3 regions of the Pseudomonas sp. GW822-FHT03F08 genome follow, and region 2 is predicted to be linked to each of the others. Evidence: riboswitches for the same ligand, from Rfam matches in the RefSeq annotation. Region 2 holds a riboswitch; each other region holds the start of a gene.

Region 1 (6,362 bases), on a different contig from region 2:
GTTGCCGCCCAGACGGTTGGCGCCGTGAACCGATACGCAAGCCACTTCACCGACCGCGAACAGACCAGGAATGATCTGATCCACGCCTTCGGCGTCCTGGGTGATCGCCTGGCCATGAATGTTGGTGGCAACGCCGCCCATCATATAGTGGCAAGTCGGAACAACCGGAACCGGGGCAACCACCGGGTCAACGTGAGCGAAAGTCTTCGACAGTTCGCAGATGCCTGGCAGACGGCTGTGCAGCACTTCCTCGCCCAGGTGGTCGAGTTTGAGCATTACGTGGTCGCCATTCGGACCGCAACCGTTGCCGGCGATGATTTCTTTAACCATCGAACGGGCAACCACGTCACGACCAGCCAGGTCTTTGGCGTTCGGAGCGTAACGCTCCATGAAACGCTCGCCGTGCTTGTTGATGAGGTAACCACCTTCACCACGGCAGCCTTCTGTAACCAGTACACCGGCGCCGGCGATGCCGGTCGGGTGGAACTGCCACATTTCGATGTCTTGTACCGGCACGCCAGCACGCAGAGCCATGCCGACGCCGTCACCGGTGTTGATCAGGGCGTTGGTGGTGGATGCATAGATACGACCTGCACCGCCGGTCGCCAGTACGGTGGCTTTCGCGCGGATGTAGGTGGTTTCGCCGGTTTCGATGCAGATTGCGATCACACCGACGAATTCGCCTTCCTGGTTTTTCACCAGGTCGACAGCGTAGTACTCGTTCAGGAACGTGGTACCGGCTTTCAGGTTGCCCTGATAAAGGGTGTGCAGCAGCGCGTGACCGGTACGGTCGGAAGCGGCGCAAGTACGGGCAGCCTGCCCGCCTTTACCGTAATCCTTCGACTGACCGCCGAACGGGCGCTGGTAGATACGGCCTTGCTCGGTACGCGAGAACGGCAGACCCATGTGGTCCAGTTCGAAAACGGCAGCCGGGCCTTCCTGACACATGTATTCGATAGCGTCCTGGTCACCGATGTAGTCGGAACCCTTGACGGTATCGTACATGTGCCAGCGCCAGTCATCGTTCGGGTCAGCGGACGCGATGGCGCAAGTGATGCCGCCCTGGGCGGATACAGTGTGTGAACGGGTCGGAAAGACCTTGGTGATCACGGCAGTCTTGTGACCGCCCTGTGCCAGCTGCAGCGCAGCGCGCATGCCGGCACCGCCACCACCAATAATGATGGCGTCGAAAGAAATCGTTGGAATGTTAGCCATGACTCAGATACCCCAGAGAATCTGCACACCCCAGACGAAGTAAGCGAACATCGCAACGCCGCATACTGCCTGGAAAAGGAAACGTACTGCAGTCGCGGACTTGCCCAGCGCCATCGGCGTCAGGTAGTCGGTCGCGATGGTCCACATGCCGACCCAGGCGTGAGCGCCCAGGGCAACCAGTGCCAGCAGACTGAAGATACGCATTCCGTTGTGGGCGAACAGGCCATGCCATTGTTCATAGCCAATGCCCGGGTGAGCGGCGAGGTAGCCGATCAGGAAGATGAAATAAGCCGCGAGAACAACCGCAGACACACGCTGTGCCATCCAGTCATAGAGGCCCGAACGCGAAAGGTTCGTAACGCTGGTTACCATATCCAAACTCCTGCCAGAACGATCAGCACCACGGAAACGGCGATGATAATTTTCGAGCCCAGGCGGCCGCCTTCCAGCGTCTCACCGATGCCCATGTCCATGATCAAGTGGCGCACACCGGCAACCAGGTGATACAGCAGAGCGGACAGGAGGCCCCATGCTACGAACTTGGCCAGCGGGCTGGTCAAGCATGCCTTCACCTCGACATAACCTTCCTCGGAACCCAGGGATTTGCCCAATGCATAAAGCATGATGCCAAGGCCCAGGAAGAGGATGATGCCGGAAACACGGTGAAGAAACGACGTAACGCCGGTGATGGGGAGTTTGATGGTCCTTAGGTCTAGGTTTACAGGTCGTTGGCTTTTCACGGCTTTTTTTTCACACTGAAGAGCCCCTAACAATCAGGGCAAAGTTGTTGGGGAGTGCACTGGTCAGGTAACCACCACCCAGGGATGCGACCCCCAATGAAAGCAAGCCCAAAAGCCCTTGGCGGTCGGTCGCCGAGTATAGACAGTTAGGCTACTAATGACAACGCAATCGCCTACCCCCAATAGCTGATTGCACAAGTTGTATAAAAGGCGTAAATGGCAGGCAATTTCGAGGAAAAAGTGCGGTTAAAGCCTTCTGGAGCAAGACTTTAGGCAAATTGACATTCGAATTTATCTCACTATAGTGGTGCGGGCCCTGCGTGGGGGGTCTGTCTGATGATTTCAAGCATAAATAGGAGGCCACATGGCTGACAAAAAAGCGCAGTTGATCATCGAGGGCGCAGCCCCCGTCGAGCTGCCCATTTTAACCGGCACCGTTGGTCCCGATGTAATCGATGTTCGGGGCCTGACGGCCACGGGCCGCTTCACTTTCGACCCCGGTTTCATGTCGACCGCTTCCTGCGAATCGAAGATCACCTATATCGATGGCGACAACGGCATCCTGCTGCACCGCGGCTACCCGATCGAACAACTGGCTGAAAAGTCGGACTACCTGGAAACCTGCTACCTGCTGCTGAACGGCGAACTGCCGACTGCAGAGCAAAAGGCCCAGTTCGTCGGCACCGTGAAGAACCACACCATGGTTCACGAGCAGCTGAAAACCTTCTTCAACGGCTTCCGCCGTGACGCCCACCCGATGGCCGTCATGTGTGGTGTAGTCGGCGCCCTCTCGGCCTTCTACCACGACTCCCTCGACATCAATAACCCGCAGCATCGCGAAATCTCCGCGATCCGCCTGGTTGCCAAGATGCCGACCCTGGCCGCGATGGTTTACAAGTACTCCATGGGCCAACCCATGATGTACCCGCGCAACGACCTGTCGTACGCGGAAAACTTCCTGCACATGATGTTCAACACCCCGTGCGAGATCAAACCGATCAGCCCGGTACTCGCCAAGGCCATGGACCGGATCTTCATCCTCCACGCCGACCACGAGCAGAACGCTTCGACCTCCACCGTGCGTCTGGCCGGTTCCTCGGGCGCCAACCCGTTCGCCTGTATCGCCGCCGGTATCGCCGCACTGTGGGGCCCTGCCCACGGCGGTGCGAACGAAGCCGTGCTGACCATGCTCGATGAAATCGGCGATGTCTCGAACATCGACAAGTTCATCGCCAAGGCAAAGGACAAGAACGACCCGTTCAAGCTGATGGGCTTCGGTCACCGCGTCTACAAGAACCGCGACCCACGTGCGACCGTGATGAAGCAGACTTGCGACGAAGTGTTGAAGGAACTGGGCATCCAGAACGATCCGCAACTCGAACTGGCCATGCGCCTGGAAGAGATCGCCCTGACCGACCCGTACTTCATCGAACGCTCGCTGTACCCGAACGTCGACTTCTACTCGGGGATCATCCTCAAGGCGATCGGCATTCCGACCAGCATGTTCACCGTGATCTTCGCCCTGGCACGTACTGTCGGCTGGATCTCGCACTGGAAGGAAATGCTCTCCAGTCCGTACAAGATTGGCCGTCCGCGCCAGCTGTACACCGGCTACGAGTCGCGTGACATTACCAAGCTGGAAGATCGCAAATAAGACCTGTCTTGCGATAACGTCTTAAGTTGTAACGGGAACGGCCTCCATGTGAATGGGGGCCGTTTTTCGTTTTTGGATTGGGGGCATATCCGTTGCTGCGGTAACGGCTTCTTAGGGTTCCGCCCTTACGGCGGGTCACTTTTTTCAAACGCCAAAAAAGTAACCAAAAAGGCTGAACCCCGGCGTACGGCACTTCGCTTAGGCTCAGTGTTCCCTCGCTACGGTGTCCACCAGGGGGCATCGCCTACGGTTTGCTTCGCTGCACCTCCTCTCGATGTATGCGGCTTCGCCGCACGGCGCTGCGCGCCTACCCCCTGATGAACACCTCCGCTCGGCCTGCCGAAGGGGCAAAAAATCAAAGGCCAAAGCCAGAGCAAAGCCCGATCAAGAGCCCCCTCACCACTCACCACTCACCACGATGAGCGTTAGCTCGAGTAAAGCTTTTGATCTCAAGGCCCGTCGGCAGGCTGAGTGGAGGGATTGATCCGGGGGTGGGAGCGCAGCGACCGTTTGGCAAAGCCAAACACATCGAGAGGAGGTGCAGCGAAGCAAACCGTAGGCGATGCCCCCGGAACAATCCCGGAGCGAAGGAACCCCGAGCCTCAGCGAGGGGCCGAACGTCAGGGTAAAGCCTTTTTGGTTACTTTTTCGGCGTTTGGAAAAAGTGACCCGCCGTAAGGGCGGAACCCTAAGTGGCCATAACCGCAGCAACGGATATGCCCACAAAAACGGATATGCCCACAAAATTGACTAAATTCCCCAACCCATGGTCTCCTACACAACTTGTTACGGGTGCCCTGCAAAGGGTGAAACGGGAAACCGGTGAATCATGTGCTTTACTCTAAAGCCATGTCAGTCCGGTGCTGCCCCCGCAACGGTAAGCGAGAGAGCGTCAGATCCACTGTGCCCACGGGCATGGGAAGGTGACGCTAACAGGTCGGCAGACAGCCACCCCTCGTGAGCCCGGAGACCGGCCCGCAACACACAGTACGCATCTTGCGTCACTGAACATAACAAACCCGCGGTGGGCGGGCGCTGTTCGAACCTCTGCGTGCCCGACTCGCAGGGGTTTTCATGCGCACCGTTCACCCGCTGACACTCCAGAGGGAAGCGCCATGTCGATCATCAGCAGCACCGGCAGCAACACGGACAAAATCTCCAGCACCACCACCCTGAGCCAACGCCTGACCGCTGCGATCTTCGCGTCGATCCTGGGTGCCAGCCTGGTCTATTTCGCCGGTTTCTCGCACATCGAAGCGGTTCACAACGCCGCTCACGATACCCGCCACAGCGCCGCGTTCCCGTGCCACTGAGACCCGACGACATGATCAAGCGTATTGCGCAGACCGCAGGTTTCACCGGCCTTCTGGCCGCTCTGCTCCTGACGTTGCTGCAAAGCTTCTGGGTGTCGCCGCTGATTCTTCAGGCAGAGACTTTCGAGAAAGCCGAGCCGGTTGCCGCCGTTCACGAACACGCCGCCGGCACCGCCGCCCATACCCACGATGCCGAAGCCTGGGAGCCGGTAGACGGCTGGCAGCGCGTGGTGTCCACTACCGGCGGCAATCTGGTCGTGGCCGTGGGTTTCGCCCTGATGCTGGCCGGTCTGTACACCCTGCGTGCGCCGACCAAGACGTCGCAAGGCCTGCTCTGGGGCCTTGCGGGTTACGCGACTTTCGTGCTCGCTCCAACCCTTGGCCTTCCACCTGAGCTGCCAGGCACCGCTGCCGCAGACCTGGCGTCGCGCCAGATGTGGTGGATCGGCACCGCCGCGTCTACTGCTGTCGGCCTGGCGTTGATCGCGTTCGGTGGCAACTGGTTGCTGAAGATCCTCGGCGTGGCGATTCTCGCTGTGCCGCACGTGATCGGCGCCCCGCAACCGGAAGTGCACTCGATGCTCGCGCCGGAAGCCCTGGAAGCTCAATTCAAAATCGCTTCGCAGCTGACCAATGTGGCGTTCTGGCTGGCCTTGGGCCTGATCAGCGCCTGGTTGTTCCGCCGCAAAAGCGATGGTCAATACCACGCATGACCGATGACAGCGCAGCGCCGACTCTGGTGGTCGGCCTGGGCTGCCAGCGCGGCTGCCCGGCCAGTACGCTGCGCGCCTTGCTCGACCAGGCCCTGCAGGCGCATCGCATCGAACTCGAAGCGGTCAAGGCCCTGGCCAGTATCGACCTGAAACGCGACGAACCCGGCCTGCAGGAACTGGCGGCACAACTGGCGCTGCCGCTGCTGTATTTCAGCAGCGAAGAACTGGCCAGTTATCAGCAACGCCTGAGTCACCATTCGCAGATCGCTTTCGAACGCACCGGTTGCTACGGCGTGGCGGAAAGCGCCGCACTGGCGCTTGCCGAACAACTGATCCAGGCCCCGGCAAAACTGCTGATTTCCAGACAAAAATACGCCCAGGCAACCCTGGCATTGGCCGGCGCGGCGTAAATTCCCGATAATCCCCGCTTTCGATCATGAGCATTCTTCATCTGAACTGCTCTTGAAGCCTCGACCTGCCCTACTTTCACAGGATCCAACGATGACCGTTTACTTCATCGGCGCCGGCCCCGGCGACCCGGAATTGATCACTGTCAAAGGTCAGCGACTGATTCGCAGCTGCCCGGTGATCATCTATGCAGGTTCGCTGGTGCCGGCGGCGGTGCTGGACGGTCATTCGGCTGAAACCGTGGTCAACAGCGCCGAACTGCATCTGGAACAGATCATCGATCTGATCAAGACCGCCCACGCCAAGGGCCAGGACGTGG
Region 2 (6,362 bases):
GTTGACGGCGCCTACTTCATCAAGCGATTTCGAAGGATAGAACCTCACAACGCATTCAATGCCGAACGCGCTGCCGATCTGGTACACCGATGGGCAACAGCTCACCTGATGTCCAGAGCCTTCTCTGGTCAAAGTGGCCTGCCTTCAGGGCCGCAGCAACGTCCCAGAAAAGAGCTTTATAGAATATTTTTCTACGACTGCCCTCCATTGGACACAAAGCAGCACAACCCCATAACGAAAAAATTCGTGGACTTCTCCAAATCCAAAGAAGCGGTTTTTCGTAGAGAGCTACATATTCGGTTGCGAAGCAAACGCAAACTGGCCCTGCGGCTGGGACATCTATCGAAAGATGTGAAATGGACAATCAAACCCTCAAGAATCGCCGAGCTGCTCAAAGGCAAAATTCAGATATCCGACCTGACAGAAACCGACGTCAGCATAGACACCCGACAAAAGGGGGTTGATATGAGAATCGGCGTCGATGTCGCATCACTTTCGTTCAAGCAACAAGTCGATCAGATCGTCCTCATTGCGGGTGATGCAGACTTTGTACCGGCGGCGAAGATGGCTCGCCGCGAAGGCGTTGATTTCATACTTGATCCGATGTGGCAGAACATTCCTGATGGGTTGATGGAGCACATCGATGGATTACGCTCCACATGCCCGAAGCCGAAGCTTCGACCCGCATCCAATGACAACAGTATCGATCTGGGTTCAAACCCATGATCCGCCCAGCAACTGGCCCACGGAATAACCTCAAAACTGTAACTGTTAACCGCGCAGATCATGAGCGAAATTATGGCCATTTCCCGCCCTCATGAAGTGAGCGAAAACCTTGGAACTGACCATCACCACCCTCCTCGTCACCTTCGCCGGCGTGTTCCTGATCTGCTTCATGAAGGGGGCGTTCGGCGGTGGTTTCGCGATTGTCGGGATTCCGTTGCTGTCGTTGGTGATGGACCCGATCACGGCTGGCGGGCTGTTGGCGCCGCTGTTTGTCGCCATGGACTTGTTCAGTCTGCGCTACTGGAAGCCCTCAACCTGGTCGAAACCGGATCTGCGCCTGCTGGTACCAGGGCTGGTCGTCGGCATCGGCCTGGGTTATCTGCTTTTTCGGGTGCTGGATCACCGAGCGATCGCCATCGTAATGGCGGTGGTCACCCTGCTGTTTGTCGGTTTGTGGTTCAAGGCGGGTGGAGAAGTCCGCGTGAAGCCGCGCTCATCGCCCAAAGCGCTGGCCGCCGGCCTTACATCGGGCATCACGACCATGGTCGCGCACTCCGGCGGGCCGCCGCTGGCAATCTATCTGTTGCCGCTGGGCCTGAGCAAACAGATGTATGCCGGAACCACCAGCCTGTTTTTCACGGTGGGCAATCTGCTCAAAGCCGTACCTTGGCTGCTGCTGGCCAAACCCAGCGGCAACGTCCTGACGCTGATGCTCGTCAGCCTGCTCGCCGTACCCAGCGGGGTCTGGCTGGGCTGGCGGCTGCACGCCAGACTGGATCAGCGCCAGATGTACCGCGCCTGTTATGGCCTGCTGGTAGTTACGGCGCTGAAACTGTTGTGGGATGGTGTCGAGGGATACATGGCCTGAGTGAATTCCCAGACCAGATCCGGTTTACTTGAACACCGGCACGGCAGCCGACCCGTCCGACTGTTTGAGATACTCACGCAACCGCCCACCGATTTCCGCAATCTTCGCCTCACCCTCTCGCAAGGCTTGCGGGTTGGTGTGCACGGAGTAGTTTCCCAGCGCCAGGTCATAGGGATGTGGTTGCGCCGAGCCGATCACGAACACCGTGCCTTCGCGCATGGCCTTTAGCGTCACGGCGCCGTTGCCAGGTTCGAAGACCGCCATTTCACCCGCGCTGACCAGATCCGGCGCCGCCAACAGTCCACGGCTGACACTCAGCCATAACGACTCGTGACCTTCGGGTGGGGTGTACGTCCAGGATTCCCCGGCACCCAGCGTGACCAACAAGTAATTCATTCCCGCAGGCGCTCTAACCGGGCTCTGGACACCTTGGTGCAAGCCGAGAATCACCCGCGCCGGCCCCACTTCAGGCATCGCGCCGGACTCAAGGTATTGGCTGTCGACACTGGCGTTTTCCAGCTCTGGAGGCAGCGCCACCCACAGTTGAAAGCCCTGAACCCGCTCCGAAGTACCCACCGACATTTCCTTGCCGTGCCAGACACCGCCGCCCGCCCGCATCCACTCGACACCGCCGTAATCGATCATGCCCTTGCCCGACTCGGCGTCCTCGAAACGCAAGTTGCCTTCGGTAATCACCGTGACGGTGGCGATCCCCGAATGCGGATGCATCGGCATGCCGTGAATGAAAGAAGCCTCGCCTTCAAACAGATCGAGGAACACAAACGGCTTGATCAGATGCCCCAGATCCGAAGGGCTCATCAGTCGCACGATCGCGCCATGCCCACTGCCGCTGGTGCGATAACGGATTGCTCGGAGGGTATGGGTCTCACGGGTATAGCCAGAAAGTTGCTGCTGAACGGTCATGATGATTACTCGGTTCTGTCGCGGGGTACGGCCAACAAAAAATGCTGAAACGCGGTGAAGGAACCTGTCCTTCACCGCGCTCGGGTATCAACCGCGGCGAGCGTCGAGGCTGAAGCGGCCGGCACCGAAGGCCACGACCTGCAACAGGCCACCGGCCATGGCGATGTTCTTGAAGAAGTGGATGAACTGGTTCTGGTCAGCCAGTGCACTGTGGAAGGCCAGTGCGGTGAACACGCTGAACGCAGCCAGCACAGCGGCGACGGTGCGGGTGCGGTATCCGGCGATCAGCGCCAGGCCACCACCGACTTCAACGATGATCGCCACTGCCAGTGCCACTTGTGGAAGCGGCAGGCCCACCGAGCCGATGTAACCGATCATCATGGCCGGAGCGGCCAGTTTGGAAAAACCGGAGAGAATGAAAATCACGCTGAGCAATACGCGGCCAATCAAGGCAGCCGAAGCTTGTTTGGTGTCGGAAGCGTTCTGTTCAGAAGCCTGTGTTTGAGCGATGTTTGCAGAAGTAGCCATGGGAGTATTTCCTTCAATGGGGTCCGGTTCGACTTGAACCGTCCGGATGAAGAAATGTTGCGCCTCGGCAGCTCATCTGAATAGCCGACTAATTTAGATCATTACGTTCGATAAAATAGGTAAGCTGCATATTCCACGGTAACGCGCCCATGGCGACTCAAGGACACAGGCATGATCTCCGATCCAGGCACACCGACACTCGATCAACTGCGTGTATTCCTGACTGTCGTCGAAGTCGGCAGTTTTGCAGCCGCTGCGCGCAAGCTTCACCGGGCGACGTCGGTGATCAGCTACTCGATCGCCAACCTTGAGATGCAATTGGGCGTCACCCTGTTTGATCGCGAAACCACCCGCAAACCGCAACTGACCGACGCCGGCCGCACCGTGCTGGCCGAAGCCCGGACCATCGCCAACGGCGTGCACGGTTTGCGAGCCAAGGTCAAAGGCCTGCTGCAGGGGCTGGAGGCCGAAGTGCACGTGGTGCTCGACGTGATGTTGCCCGCCGAGCGCGTGGTGGATGCGCTGAAATCCTTTCGGGAAGAATTCCCCACCGTGGCCCTGCACCTGCACATGGAAGCACTCGGCGCCGTGACTGAACGGGTGATCAATCGCGGCGCGGTGGTCGGCGTCAGCGGGCCCATGAACGACGGCATCAACGGTATCGAAAGAATCGGCATCGGCAGCGTCGAGCTGATTCCGGTGGCGGCACCGAATCATCCGCTGGCTTCGGGCGAAGCCAACGTTCCCGGTGCCGGACGTGAGCATACGCAACTGGTGCTGTCCGATCGCTCACGCCTGACCAAGGACAGGGAGTTCGCCGTGCTGAGCAACCGCACCTGGCGCCTGGCGGACCTGGGTGCCAAACACATGTTGCTGCGCGAGGGCATCGGCTGGGGGAATATGCCGAAGCCGATGATTCAGGAGGATCTGGACAGCGGCCGACTGGTACAGCTGGATTTGTCGGAGTACGCCAGCGGGCAATACACCTTCGATGCGATCTACCGTACCGATGTGCCACCGGGCCCGGCGGCGCGGTGGTTGATCGAGCGCTTCGTTCAGCAGAACACGCACGAGGCTTGACCCGGAAAGTTGACGAGCGGTCATCCGAATGTTCAGATGCCGCCCTGTTTCAGGTGTCCCATGCCGCCGTGCATGGGGTGAAACGGGAAACCGGTACGTTCTTTTCGAACAAGTCCGGTGCTGCCCCCGCAACGGTAGGCGCGTGATGCTTTCGACACACCACTGTGGCCAGACGGCCATGGGAAGGTGAAAGCGTCCATACGCGCGAGCCCGGAGACCGGCCTGAAATTCTGTTTGGCAAACTCCTGCGGTGGGCGGGCATGGGCCGGTGTCGGCGTGTGCGCGATGCCTTCTCCTGCATGCTCTTCTGCGAAGATCCTTTCGAGAAGACAATGATTCGACCTTTCAACACTCCGGCTCCATCCCTGTTGCTTGGCTGTCTGTTCAGCCCCCTGTTGCTGGCGGACGACGCGCCGCTCGAACTCACTCAGCAAATCGTTTCCGCACCGTCCGTGGAGTCCACGACCGTGGCCGACATGGCGCAGTTCGGCAGCAAGGTCGAGATCGTCACCCGCGAGCAGATCGAACGCGCCGGCCCCAGCGCCGATGTCACCCGCGTCATGCAGATGTTCATTCCCGGCCTGTACGTCGCGCCGAAAAATGGCCCGTTCGACTACGGCACCTATTCCCTGCTGGGCGGGCGTAACGATGACACGCTGATCCTGCTCGACGGCGTGCGTCTGAACAATCGCCTGTACGGCGGCCTGTACCTGGACACCCTGCCGGCCAACGCCATCGAACGCATCGAAGTGCTCAAGGGCGGGCAAAGTCTATTGTTCGGCACTCAGGCCGTGTCCGGCGTGATCAACATCGTCACCCGCAGCCCGCAGACTCGCAAAGCCTCCGGCGAAGTGAACATGGGCGTGGATACCTTCGGCGGCACCACCGAGGATGCGCGGGTCGAGAACATCTTCACCAACGGTTTCGGCGATCTGGGCTTGCTGGCCTACGTCAGTCATAACGTTTCGGATGGCTATCAGCCGTTTCGCAATCGCGACATCAAGAACGACAGCAACAAGAAGCGCGCCTACGAAGTCACCACCTTCGGCGCCAAGGCCATTCAGTCCTTTGGCGACGATGCGCGGATGGAATTGTTCTACCAATACGCCGACGCCAACCTCGACTTCGCCCGCCCGGTCGACAACCACAAGACCACCAACGACCGCGTCCAGCAGATCGCCATGGCGACCTTCGAACAGAACATCAACGAGCGCCTGAGCTATTTCGTCAAAGGCCACATCAACGACTGGGACACCCGCTACACGCGCATCAACAACACCGCCAATGGCGGCACCAGAACCATCAATCACAACGACTACTGGGGCTTCACCGACTGGGGCGTGCAGGCCGAAGGCAAAGCCGAATTGCCCGGCGGCCATGTGCTGGTGTTCGGGACGGACAACCAGTGGTTCAAAGGCCAGGACGATGTGCTGATCATCGACAATGACAAGGCCGAAGCCCACGCGCTGTACACCCAGTTGCGCCCGCAGATCGACGCCCTGCCCGACTGGCATCCGAGCATCGGCATTCGTCACGAAGCCATGAGCGGCGGCGACAGCGCCACGGTCGGCATGCTCACTTCGCTGTACGACCTCAATGAACACTGGGCACTGCGCGGCCAGTACGGCACTGCCTACAAACTGCCGAACGCCGAGCAGTTGTTCGTCAACGAACCGGGCGACGAGTTGGGCAACCGCAACCTGAAACCGGAGAAAAGCCGTAACGCCGAACTGGGTCTCGACTACAAAGGCCTGCTGCTCGATCGCGAATTCAGCGCCAGCGCCACCCTGTTCAAACGCAAGATCGACGACCTGATCACCCTCGACGACATCCAATGGGTCAACGGCCAGGGGCGGATCCAGATGCGCGGTTTCGAGGCGGACGCGAAACTGGCGCTCAACGAGCAATGGAGCCTGCAAGCGGACATGACCCGCAACCTCACCGAATCGCGCGCCGGGGTGACGCTGAACGATGTGCCGAGCTTCTTCGCCCGCTCGCGCATCGGTTACGAGTCGGTTGACCGGATGTGGGGGGCCGGCGGTGCGATCCGCTACATTCGCGATGTGATCAGCTCGAAACAGGTCGAGTACGGCCATTACTCCGTGGTGGACGCCGACGCTTATCGCTACCTGGACGGCGCGCACCAGCACCGGTTGAGCCTGCTGGTGGAAAACCTGTTCGACCGCGATTACGTCACCAGCCGCTCGAACAACGTCGACAACCTCGGACGGCCGTT
Region 3 (6,362 bases), on a different contig from region 2:
GGCGGACTTGAAATCGCGCCTGACCCTGGCGCTGATTTTCCAGATGCGTCCTCTCTCCGATGAAGACAAATTGCGTGCCCTGCAATTGCGTGCATCCCGTCGCGGTCTGCATCTGACCGATGAAGTCGGGCATTTTATTTTGACTCGCGGGACCCGCAGCATGAGCGCGCTTTTTGACCTGCTCGAGCAGCTCGATCAGGCCTCTTTGCAGGCTCAGCGCAAGCTGACCATTCCCTTCCTGAAAGAAACCCTGGGCTGGTAAAACCGGGGCTTTCAGCGGGTTTCGGCATATTTCAGGCGCCAGAAAATTCGCTTTCCTGTGCACTGCGCAGGCCGCGTCTCGATTCAAATAGGCTTAAGCGCTTAGATGTAAACGAGAAACCGAGAAGTCACAAAAAGATCGATTGAATTTGCAAATGAGGCTGATAGCGGGCATAGTCTCGGCTTCTTTACAACTATCAGCCACGGTCGTGCCCATGCTAAAGCGCTTCGCACCCCTCGTGCCTCTCGCACTCGTCACCCTGTTGTTCGGTTGCGCTGCTCATTCACCTGTTAATCAAGAGCAGCAACAGGCTAAAAATTCTGCCACCGCTCAGTCTTCCGTTATTTATCAGGAAGAGCTGGACACCGAGAAAGAACTCGCCGCTTTCAACGGCAAGAAGCCTTATCAGCTTCCGGTTCTGGCAGACAGTATTCTTGAACGCGGCATGTCCCTGATCGGTACCCGTTACCGTTTCGGCGGTACCTCTGAAGCCGGGTTCGATTGCAGTGGTTTCATCGGCTATCTGTTCCGCGAAGAGGCCGGCATGAACCTGCCGCGCTCCACCCGCGAAATGATCAACGTGGATGCTCCGCTGGTATCGCGCAGCAACCTCGAACCGGGCGACCTGCTGTTTTTCGCCACCAATGGTCGTCGCGGTCGTGTAAGCCACGCCGGGATCTACCTGGGCGACAACCAGTTCATTCACTCCAGCAGTCGTCGCAGTGGCGGTGTCCGCATCGACAGCCTGGGTGACAGCTACTGGAGCAAGACCTTCATCGAAGCCAAACGCGCTTTGGCGAACGCTCCAACCGTGGTTACCGCTCGCAAGTAATCACGCCTTTGTCGCCACGCTCGTGGCGACAAGCGGTCCTTCAGGGGCAATAGACTTAAACTTTACAAGGTGAAGTTAAAGTCTTACTTGAAGTTTGCCGCGTAGCCGCTAGAATCCTGATCTATATTGATGGCAAACCGCCTGCGTCCCAACGCAGGCGGTTTTGTTTTCTGTCGAATCGGCAGTAAAAGCCGCAGCCAGATCAGGATGTTCTGCTTATGACGATGCCGGCCCGCCTCGCCCTGATGTTCTTCGCAGCGCTGCTCAGCGCTTGCGCCAGTCGCACTCCGCCGCCAGCCCCTGTGGTTCGCGCGCCGATTGTGTTCGGATCCTCCCAGGCTTTTTCTCCCGCTGCCGAAGACGTGCTGTTCCGTGCGCTCGGGCTGGTGGGTACGCCTTATCGCTGGGGCGGCAACACGCCGGACTCGGGCTTCGATTGCAGTGGCCTGATCGGTTTCGTTTACCGCGATGCCGCCGGCATCAGCCTGCCGCGCTCGACGCGCGAGTTGATCGTCATGCAGGCGCCGAATGTCGGCAAGGAAGGGTTGCAGACCGGCGACCTGATCTTCTTCGCCACCAATGGCGGCTCTCAGGTCAGTCATGCGGGGATTTACGTCGGGGAAGGGCGCTTCGTTCATGCGCCGGCCACCGGTGGCACGGTGAAGCTGGACAGCCTGTCGAAGGCGTATTGGCAGAAGGCCTACCTGAGTGCCAAGCGCGTTCTGCAGCCGGAGCATCTGGCGCATAACCCTTAGTCATTCGAAGCACTAAAATTCCTGTGGGAGCACATTGGCTCCCACAGGTTTTTTTGTTTCAGGGTCGGGCTACTTGGCCGCTGACACTCGCCATACCTTGTTCCCCACATCATCCGCCACCAGCAGAGCACCTTGCGGGTCGATCACCACGCCGACCGGGCGACCCAAGGCGTTTTCATCTTTATCGAGGAAGCCAGTCAGCACATCCACCGGCGTTCCGCTCGGTTTGCCTGCGGCAAACGGGACGAAGATTACCTTGTAGCCACTGTGCGGCTTGCGATTCCACGACCCATGCTGGCCGATGAACGCGCCCTCCTTGAATTGCGCTGGCAACGCGTTGCCCTCGGCGAACGTCAGCCCCAGTGAGGCGGTATGCGGCCCGACGGCGTAGTCGGGAGCGATGGCCTTGGCCACCATCTCCGGGTTCTGCGGTTCGACGCGGACATCGACATGCTGGCCGTAATAGCTGAACGGCCAGCCATAAAATCCGCCGTCCTTGACCGAGGTGATGTAGTCCGGCACCAGGTCGCTGCCGATCTCGTCCCGTTCGTTCACTGCTGTCCACAGCGCGCCGCTTTTGGGTTCCCAGGCCAGACCGTTGGGATTGCGGATGCCCGAGGCGAAGATCCGGTGATTGCCGGTCGCACGGTCCACTTCCCAGATTGCCGCGCGGCCTTCTTCCTGATCCAGGCCGTTTTCGCCGACGTTACTGTTCGAGCCGACTGTGACGTACAGCTTGCTGCCGTCCTTGCTGGCGATGACGTTCTTGGTCCAGTGATGGTTGAGCGGGCCGCCCGGCAGATCCACGACCTTGATCGGCTGGTTCTTGATCTCGGTTGCGCCGGGCTCGTAGTGAAAGCGCAGCAAGCGGTCGGTGTCGGCGACGTACAGATCGTTGCCGACCAGGGTCATACCGAACGGAGAATTCAGATTTTGTAGAAATACCGTGCGGGTTTCGGCCACGCCATCGTGATCAGCGTCGCGCAACAGGGTGATGCGATTCGGGCTGGGAACCCCGGCGCCGGCACGGCCCATGATTTTCTTCGTCACCCAGCCACGTATCCCGTTGCCATCGTCCGGTTTCGACGGGGCATTGGTTTCCGCCACCAGCACATCGCCGTTCGGCAGCACGTAGAGCCAGCGCGGGTGATCGAGGTTTTCGGCGAATGCGGCCACTTGGGTGCCTGCGGCTGGCGTTGGTTTCGCACCCGCCGGCCAGCCGATCGCCGGGGCGATGTTCACCGTCGGGATCAGGGTCTTGTTCGGTTCGGGCAGTTTGGGGGACGGGCCGGTGCCGTCCGAGACTTGCAGGCTGGAGGATTCACCACAGGCGGTGAGCCCTCCGGCGAGTGCGATGACGAAAACGAGGTGGGGCTTGCGCATTACTGATCTTCCCTATGAATGCATTCCTAATCATAGAGAAGTACACAAGCCCGATGGTTCAACCGCTCAGCCGCGTGCCTCCTTGAACAGTACGGCAATGCCGGGGTGGTAGTTGCCGGCCTCGCTGCGCAATTTGCGATAGGCGTAGGGGAAATACCAGGCGACGGCGCAGGTGTGTTCCTTTTGCAGGTCGTCGACCATGTCCTGCAGTTCCTCGGGGCTGGCGCTGTGCTGGGCTTTCTGTGGGGCGACGAACAGGCAGCCGAGCTTGAGATCGCTGGCGTAGCTGATGCGCTTGGCGTCGCTGGTGATATCGGCCAGGGCCTGGGTCAGATTCAGGCTGTTGACGCGCGGCCAGCGTTGCGTCGCCTGGATGTAGGCGCGATCTTCGGCGCCGGCCAGGAACAGGTCGGCGCGGGCATTGCGCTCGCCTTCCTCGTTCTGCTTGCGGGTGGCGGTGTCGCGCAGGGTGACCAGTTCGGCCATCCACGCGGCGGCGGACAACAGGCCGAGGTTGGCTTTTTCGTCATGCCAGTACGGCGTGTCGTTGTCGCCGCGCACGGCGTTGTAGCGGTCGATACAGTCAAACCAGCGTTCCAGCACCGGGCGCAGGAATTCCAGCCGCGGATTGCTGATGATCATGCCTTGCATGGTGCTCTCCCTTGTTATTGTGATGTGCTCTCTGCATTCAAAAAGCATGGCTCTTTGATATCACTGCTGACAGTGTGGCACAAGATTGGCGTCAGATAATTGATCGACGGCAGTTATTCGCTTTCAGGGGGCCTCTTCATTTGACGCTCCACCCCCAACCCTCTAACCTTCGCGGCTTGTTTCAGGTGCTCTGTGACCGCTGTCGACAGAGTGAAACAGGGAAGCCGGTGAGGATGGTCTTCAAGCGAAGAACCATCACGATCCCGGCGCTGCCCCCGCAACGGTAAATGAGTAAAAGCTGCGTCCGATGCCACTGCTGCAAAGCGGGAAGGCGCGCAGCCAGGTCAAGGCCGCTCATGAGCCCGGAGACCGGCCTGATCCATCCAGCGGCATCACGGTGGGCGATGCCAGGCTTGTTGCCGTCTATTCTTGTGCCTGCCCGCCGTTATCCAGCCTCAACGGAGAGCTCCCCCATGACTGATTCCCCCGAACGCGACGAGCGCCACCTGGCGCGCATGCAGCGCAAAAAAGCCGTGATCGACGAGCGCATCGCCAATTCGCCAGACGAATGCGGCCTGGTGCTGGTGCTGACCGGCAATGGCAAAGGCAAAAGCAGCTCGGCGTTCGGCATGCTCGCCCGCGCCATGGGTCACGGCATGCAGTGCGGCGTGGTGCAGTTCATCAAGGGCCGCAACAGCACCGGGGAAGAGCTGTTCTTCCGCCGCTTCCCCGAGCAGGTACGTTTTCATGTGATGGGCGAAGGTTTCACCTGGGAAACCCAGGATCGCCAGCGCGACATCGCCGCTGCCGAAGCTGCATGGGAAGTGTCCCGCGAACTGCTGCGTGATCCGTCGATCGGTCTGGTGGTGCTCGATGAGCTGAACATCGCTCTCAAGCACGGTTACCTCGATCTGGATCAGGTGCTCAGCGATCTGCAGGCCCGTCCGCCGATGCAGCATGTGATCGTCACCGGCCGCGCTGCCAAGCCGGAAATGATCGAGATGGGCGACACCGTCACCGAAATGGGCATGATCAAACACGCCTTCCAGGCCGGTATCAAAGCGCAGAAAGGCGTCGAACTTTGAATCAACCACGTCACTGCCCGGCGGTATTGATCGCCGCGCCGGCCTCCGGCCAGGGCAAGACCACTGTCACCGCCGCGCTGGCCCGTCTGCACCGCAATCAGGGGCGCAAGGTTCGCGTATTCAAATGCGGCCCGGACTTTCTCGACCCGATGATCCTCGAGCGCGCCAGCGGTGCGCCGGTCTATCAACTGGACATGTGGATGGTCGGCGAGCAGGAAAGTCGACGTCTGTTGTGGGAAGCCGCCGCTGAAGCCGATCTGATCCTGATCGAAGGCGTGATGGGCTTGTTCGACGGCACACCGTCGAGCGCCGACCTGGCGCGGCATTTCGGCGTGCCGGTACTCGGCGTGATCGACGGCACGGCCATGGCCCAGACGTTCGGCGCGCTGGCGCTGGGTCTGGCGCGCTATCAGCCGGACTTGCCGTTCGCCGGCGTGCTGGCCAACCGCGTCGGCACCGTGCGCCATGCGCAGTTGCTCGAAGGCAGTCTCACCGAGGGCTTGCGCTGGTATGGCGCGTTGTCCCGGGAAACCGGGATCGAACTGCCAAGCCGCCATCTCGGTCTGGTGCAGGCCAGCGAACTCAATGACCTCGATGTGCGCCTCGACGCCGCCGCAGAAGCGCTGGCCAGCACTTGCGAGGTAGCGCTGCCACCGGCCGTCGAATTCGCCGCGCCTGAAATCGTCAAGACCGAAAGGCTGCTCGACGGCGTGCGGATTGCCGTCGCCCGAGACGAGGCGTTTGCCTTCACCTATGGCGCCAGTCTTGATCTGTTGCGGGCGATGGGTGCGGAGCTGAGTTTCTTCTCGCCGATCCGCGATACGCAATTGCCTGAGGCCGACAGCTTGTACCTGCCTGGCGGTTATCCGGAATTGCATCACGTGGCCTTGTCGCAGAACACCGACATGCTCAAAGCGATCCGTGCGCATCACGCCGCCGGCAAACCGCTGCTCGCCGAATGTGGCGGCATGTTGTATTTGCTGGATTCGTTGACCGATGTCGAAGGCACCCGCGCTGATTTGGTCGGCCTGCTGAGTGGCGATGCCGTGATGCAGAAACGTCTGGCCGCGCTGGCCTTGCAAGAGGTCGACATGCCGGAAGGCCTGTTGCGCGGCCACACCTATCACCATTCCCTGACCACCACCGAACTGACACCCATTGCCCGTGGCCACAGCCCCAATGGCGGGCGCGGTGCCGAAGCGGTGTATCGGGAAGGGCGGATGACCGCCTCGTACGTGCACTTTTACTTCCCGTCGAATCCGTCCGCGATTGCCGCACTGTTGGTGCCATGACCGACAACGCATTCACTGAAACCGAGCGCGAAGCGGTCTATCGCGCCATCGCCGAACGCCGCGACATGCGCCACTTCAGCGGCGGCACGGTCGAGCCTGAAT

Evidence for each region. A riboswitch is a leader RNA that binds a small molecule or an ion and turns the genes downstream of it on or off. The one in region 2 is predicted to bind cobalamin.
Region 1: another riboswitch for cobalamin. It lies ahead of AC1RME_RS07485 (CbtB domain-containing protein); the one in region 2 lies ahead of AC1RME_RS04430 (TonB-dependent receptor plug domain-containing protein).
Region 3: another riboswitch for cobalamin. It lies ahead of cobO (cob(I)yrinic acid a,c-diamide adenosyltransferase); the one in region 2 lies ahead of AC1RME_RS04430 (TonB-dependent receptor plug domain-containing protein).

The regions. Positions count from the first base shown of each region.
Region 1 is NZ_JBXANC010000003.1:58,241-64,602, forward strand. It holds gene sdhA (succinate dehydrogenase flavoprotein subunit) at 1-1,215, opposite strand, end outside; gene sdhD (succinate dehydrogenase, hydrophobic membrane anchor protein) at 1,219-1,587, opposite strand; gene sdhC (succinate dehydrogenase, cytochrome b556 subunit) at 1,581-1,955, opposite strand; gene gltA (citrate synthase) at 2,320-3,609, shown strand; cobalamin riboswitch at 4,383-4,602, shown strand; gene AC1RME_RS07485 (CbtB domain-containing protein) at 4,725-4,922, shown strand; gene AC1RME_RS07490 (CbtA family protein) at 4,934-5,635, shown strand; gene AC1RME_RS07495 (cobalamin biosynthesis protein) at 5,632-6,045, shown strand; gene cobM (precorrin-4 C(11)-methyltransferase) at 6,137-6,362, shown strand, end outside.
Region 2 is NZ_JBXANC010000002.1:133,035-139,396, reverse strand. It holds gene AC1RME_RS04455 (NYN domain-containing protein) at 1-726, shown strand, start outside; gene AC1RME_RS04450 (sulfite exporter TauE/SafE family protein) at 836-1,594, shown strand; gene AC1RME_RS04445 (pirin family protein) at 1,619-2,518, opposite strand; gene AC1RME_RS04440 (DoxX family protein) at 2,606-3,046, opposite strand; gene AC1RME_RS04435 (LysR family transcriptional regulator) at 3,218-4,126, shown strand; cobalamin riboswitch at 4,161-4,366, shown strand; gene AC1RME_RS04430 (TonB-dependent receptor plug domain-containing protein) at 4,459-6,362, shown strand, end outside.
Region 3 is NZ_JBXANC010000003.1:26,259-32,620, reverse strand. It holds gene hda (DnaA regulatory inactivator Hda) at 1-262, shown strand, start outside; gene AC1RME_RS07345 (C40 family peptidase) at 477-1,094, shown strand; gene AC1RME_RS07340 (C40 family peptidase) at 1,313-1,849, shown strand; gene AC1RME_RS07335 (PQQ-dependent sugar dehydrogenase) at 1,919-3,232, opposite strand; gene AC1RME_RS07330 (hypothetical protein) at 3,299-3,883, opposite strand; cobalamin riboswitch at 4,050-4,275, shown strand; gene cobO (cob(I)yrinic acid a,c-diamide adenosyltransferase) at 4,357-4,968, shown strand; gene AC1RME_RS07320 (cobyrinic acid a,c-diamide synthase CobB) at 4,965-6,260, shown strand; gene bluB (5,6-dimethylbenzimidazole synthase) at 6,257-6,362, shown strand, end outside.